DNA from 2 places in the Paenibacillus sp. VMFN-D1 genome. Region 1 is predicted to be linked to the other one. Evidence: riboswitches for the same ligand, from Rfam matches in the RefSeq annotation. Region 1 holds a riboswitch; the other holds the start of a gene.

Evidence for each region. Region 1 has a riboswitch for S-adenosylmethionine ahead of metA (homoserine O-acetyltransferase MetA). Riboswitches for the same ligand answer to the same signal wherever they lie in the genome.
Region 2: another riboswitch for S-adenosylmethionine. It lies ahead of C7820_RS29650 (methionine ABC transporter ATP-binding protein); the one in region 1 lies ahead of metA (homoserine O-acetyltransferase MetA).

Annotation. Positions count from the first base shown of each region.
Region 1 covers NZ_QRDU01000002.1:491,534-493,935, reverse strand. The annotation lists gene C7820_RS17765 (PLP-dependent transferase) at 1-51, opposite strand, end outside; gene metA (homoserine O-acetyltransferase MetA) at 76-1,011, opposite strand; SAM riboswitch class I at 1,134-1,260, opposite strand; gene corA (magnesium/cobalt transporter CorA) at 1,685-2,402, shown strand, end outside.
Region 2 covers NZ_QRDU01000006.1:221,789-224,190, forward strand. The annotation lists gene C7820_RS29640 (UbiD family decarboxylase) at 1-229, shown strand, start outside; gene C7820_RS29645 (Cthe_2314 family HEPN domain-containing protein) at 254-973, shown strand; SAM riboswitch class I at 1,063-1,198, shown strand; gene C7820_RS29650 (methionine ABC transporter ATP-binding protein) at 1,351-2,367, shown strand; gene C7820_RS29655 (methionine ABC transporter permease) at 2,367-2,402, shown strand, end outside.

The DNA of each region.
Region 1 (2,402 bases):
GGAGCCGATTTGGGCCAATCTGCTTTCAATTTTCCATGGTTCCTTTTCCATATGCGTATCCTCCTGTAGGGTCGACTAAATTTGCGGCCAGACTTCAAGACTCTCCCCGATATCATAAGGAGTCTCCTGATATACATAGTAATTCAGCCAATTTGAGAATAATAAGTTGGCATGCGAGCGCCAGATGGCGAGCGGAGCCTGATTCGGATCGTCGTTCGGGTAGTAGTTGACCGGAATTTTCATGTCCATGCCTTTGGCGATATCACGCTCATACTCCCATTTCAGCGAGTCCGGATCGTATTCGGAGTGGCCTGCCACAAAGATCTGCTTGCCGTCCTTGCTTGCTACCATATGGATGCCGGCTTCCTCTGACTCCGAGAGGATCTCCAGCTCCTCCACATGCTCGATATCCTCGCGCCGCACCTCGGTGTGGCGGGAGTGCGGTACATAGAATACATCGTCGAAGCCGCGGAGAAGCTTCACATTGTTCTTCATCACCCGGTGCGGGAACACGCCGAAGCATTTCTCCTTCAGGTCCCACTTGGGAATGCCGTAGTGGTGGAACAATCCCGCCTGGGAGGCCCAACAGATATGCATCGTCGAAGTGACGTTCGTTTTGGTCCAGTCCATAATCTCGCGGAGCTCATCCCAATAGTTCACGTCTTCAAAATCCATTTTTTCGACCGGCGCCCCGGTGATGATCATACCGTCAAAACGGCGGTGCTTCACTTCCTCGAACGTTTTGTAGAACGACTTCAGGTGCTCCGAAGGCGTGTTCTTGGAAATATGAGAGCCCGGATGAAGCAGCACAATGTCGACCTGCAGCGGCGAGTTCCCAAGCAGGCGTAGAAGCTGGGTTTCTGTCGTTTCCTTGGTCGGCATCAGATTGAGAATCGCGATGCGCAGCGGACGGATGTCCTGGTGATACGCTTTGGTATCGTCCATGACGAAAATATTTTCCCGGGTAAGAACTTCTTTCGCCGGTAAAGTGTCGGGAATCTTGATCGGCATCGTTATCATCTCTCCTTTTTTCTGAAGACCGCGAAAATCGTAGCTTGAGAAGAAGCCGAGTATACAAAAATGACCTTTCCCATACAAAAGAGAAAGGTCATTACACGCTCATTACCGCGCCTCTCTCATCTGTCAGGAGACAACGCCTAAAGGCCGCTGCCATGCTCCTGCAAGAATTAGCACCGTGCGTAAATACCGCCGGTTGCCGGGTTTCATCGGGCTAGTCCCTCCACCTGCTCTTGATAAGATTTCGCTGTATTCAATTTTTCATTGTCTTGTTCCTTACTTTAAATCATAAGCCCATCCTTCGTCAAGACGCGGATTTGTCATTTTCGGCAGCATTTCGTGCACCGATCGAAGGTCGCTTCCATACCCTGTTATCGGGACCTGCCGGCCGCCATTTTGTTCTTGAAAGGAATAAAACCCGGCGTTATACTAGACAAGTGTTTCATACCCCGATATGACTGAGGTGACATGAAAGATGGAAGGCGACCCGAGCCCGAAGCTGAATGCATGGAAAACACAACTGCATAGACCTGAGATCAGCTTGCCGGCAGAGGGAAGTTATCGTTTTCATGCCCGTACGTTTATTCAGTACTCCCCCAAATCCCGCTGACCGGCAGCGCTGATTTCTTTTCTATGCTCAAACATCTTGAGCAAGGAGTGAAGTCATATGAAAATCCGGTTGGTAAACGAAGGAGTATTTACTCCGATCGATGACCTGCAAACTGTACTAACCCCGCCTTTGGCCGGCTTTTACTGGATCGATGCCGACGTCGACGACCTCGAGGAGCTGCAGCCGCTGTTTTCGCTGCATGATCTGGCGGTTGAAGACTGTCTCAGCGAAGAGGAGCAGCGCCCGAAGATCGAAATTTACGAAAACCACTATTTTATCGTGGTCAACAGCATCCGGTTTGACGATGAGGAGATTTTTCTGCGCGCACTGAACGTTTTCCTCGGAAGACACTTCATCATTACGGTGACGAAACAGAAAATCAACGAGCTGCGGACGCTGAAGCCGATCCTGTGGGAACAGGAAGTCAGCGGACCGGACCGTTTTCTGTACCTGCTGATCGACCTCGTGGTTGACAACTACTTTGTGGTCGGCGACCGGATCGAAGCCAAAATCGAGAAGCTCGAAGAAGACATTCTCATGCACACGAAAAAGTCCCATTTGAACGAAATTATCGGTCTGCGAAGCGAGATTCTGTGGCTGAAAAAAGTGCTGGGTCCGCAAAAGGATGTCATCAATACGTTAAATAAAAAAGACCTCCGGCTGATTGACGATCAGCTGCAAAAATATTTCAGCGACATTTACGAAAATGCGGTCAAAATTTCCGAAACATTCGATACGTACCGCGATCTGATGAGCAACTTGCGCGAGGCCTACC
Region 2 (2,402 bases), on a different contig from region 1:
TGCCCGCCAGACAGCAGCTGACCAGACGTCCTTCCTGTGGACGGTGTTTACGCGCTTCAACCCGGCCACGGACATCTATGCGGGTGCCGAAGTGCGGAATCACCATCTGTCGTACCGGCTGCCGATTGTAGTGGATGCACGCATGAAAACCGGGTATCCGGACGAACTGATTCCGCGGGAGGATATCGTCAAGAAGGTGGATGAACGCTGGAACAGTTATTTTGCGTAAATACTGATCAGGGAGAGAATGCCGATGCTGCGAACGCTGCTTGGAGAGATGCCCCGCCAAAATAACGGGCTGCTCGAAGATGCCATCGAAACGATGGTGGAGACGATCCATTTGCTCCAGAACGAGATCGAAAAGAATGAGGATCCCAGCCATGATTACCGCAAACTGGAGATATGGACACGCGGTTTGGTGTCTTCCCTGGATGAATTGGAGCAGAGCTGGTATGCCGCTTCCTTTTTCCGTCAATCGGTCAAGGCCGGTTATGTGGATGACATGACGATTGAGGAGCAGGCCGAGTACGCCAGGTACGTATACTTCTATAAAAACGGGTTTATCCGCGTGTTTTCCGTTCTGGACAAGCTCGGCACGGTGCTCAATGATCTGTTTGATCTGAACACGCAGAAGACCAAACCGCATTTTTCCTATTTTACGGTGCTCCGGCAGTTTCACTACATGAAAACCCATGAAGGCCTGGCCGGGCAGCTGTCAAAGATCAAGGACGAATACAAGAGCGCCCTGAACGTGCTGCGCAAACGGCGCAATGCGGAGGTTCATTACATGAACTCCGAGATGCAGGATGACTTGTGGCAGCGGCACCAAGGTCTTAAGGATAAGGTTGAGCTGGAGGATCTGGACCAGCATTTGAGCGAGCTGAAGCAGGGGCTGGACATGGTATGCAAGTCGCTCTCGGCATCCTTTCATTACGCCAACAAGCTGTGGAAAAAGGAAGGCATGCATCCATAAAGGGATACAACAAATTTCCTTTTGACAAAGTGGGCAAATATATCTATACTGTAAAAATGAAAACACGTCATCATTAATTTCATAATCTTTTCTTATCGAGAGAGGCGGAGGGACAGGCCCGATGAAGCCCGGCAACCGATTTGAGCACGGCATCCGCCGTTACTCGAATGTCATGGTGCTAATTCCTACAAGCTGCAGCTTGAGCTGCAGGTTGGCAGATGAGAAGGCAGCGACTTTTACAAATAAGGGAGCCCCTTTTCTGATTCTGTCAGAGGGGCTTTTTATTTTGCCTGGATTCGATAGAATAGACTGGTCATTTAGATAGATTATGCGAACCCTATTCGGGTAGGATAGGGGGAAGAGAGGGGGCCCTTCGGTTGATCGAACTGAAGCAGCTGACGAAAAGGTACGGCCAAGGGGCAAAGGCGACGGAGGCTTTGTCCGGGCTGAACCTCAGCATTAATAAAGGAGAAATTTTCGGCGTGATCGGCCACTCGGGCGCAGGGAAGAGCACCTTGATCCGGTGCATGAACCTGCTGGAACGCCCGACCTCCGGAGAGGTATGGGTAGGCGGCGTCAATCTGACGGGCCTGAGCAAGCAGCGGCTGCAGAACGAACGGCGGAAGATCGGGATGATTTTTCAGCATTTCAATCTGCTGAGCTCTGCAACGGTGTATGACAACATCGCCTTTCCGCTGCGGTTAGCCCGTAAGGGCAAGGCGGAGGTGGAGGCCAAGGTTAACGAGCTGATCGCGCTGGTCGGGCTGGAAGCCCATCGCAATAAATATCCGGCCCAGTTGTCGGGAGGCCAGAAGCAGAGAGTGGGCATCGCCCGCGCGCTGGCCAGCGATCCGCAGGTGCTGCTGTGTGACGAAGCGACTTCGGCGCTCGATCCGCAGACGACGGATTCGATTCTGAAGCTACTGCTGGACATTAACCAGAGGTTTAATCTGACGATTGTCCTGATCACTCATGAGATGCACGTCATCCAGAGCATCTGCGACCGGGTAGCTGTGATCCATCAGGGCGGCATCGTTGAAGAGGGAGCGGTCACGGACGTATTCCTGAAGCCGCAGCACCCCGTGACCAAAGATTTTGTCCGCGGGGAGCAGAGCCAGGGCGAACCGCTTGAGCTGGCTGCCCAGGCTTCCGGAACGGGTTCGGCGCAGGCTGTGAAAATTACGTTTCTCGGCAGCAAAACGTACGAGTCCATCCTGTCCCGGACCGTGCGCGAGACGGGGGCGGATTTCGCCATCCTGCAGGGCACCATTTCCACCATTAAAGATACCCCGTACGGGCAGCTGATTGTCCGCTTTGAGGGCGGACGGGATCAGATCGATGCGACGCTCGCGAAGCTGAGCGAGCAAGGGCTTGACGTGGAGGTGATGAACTGATGTGGGGTTTGGATTTTTCCTCGGTTGACTGGAAC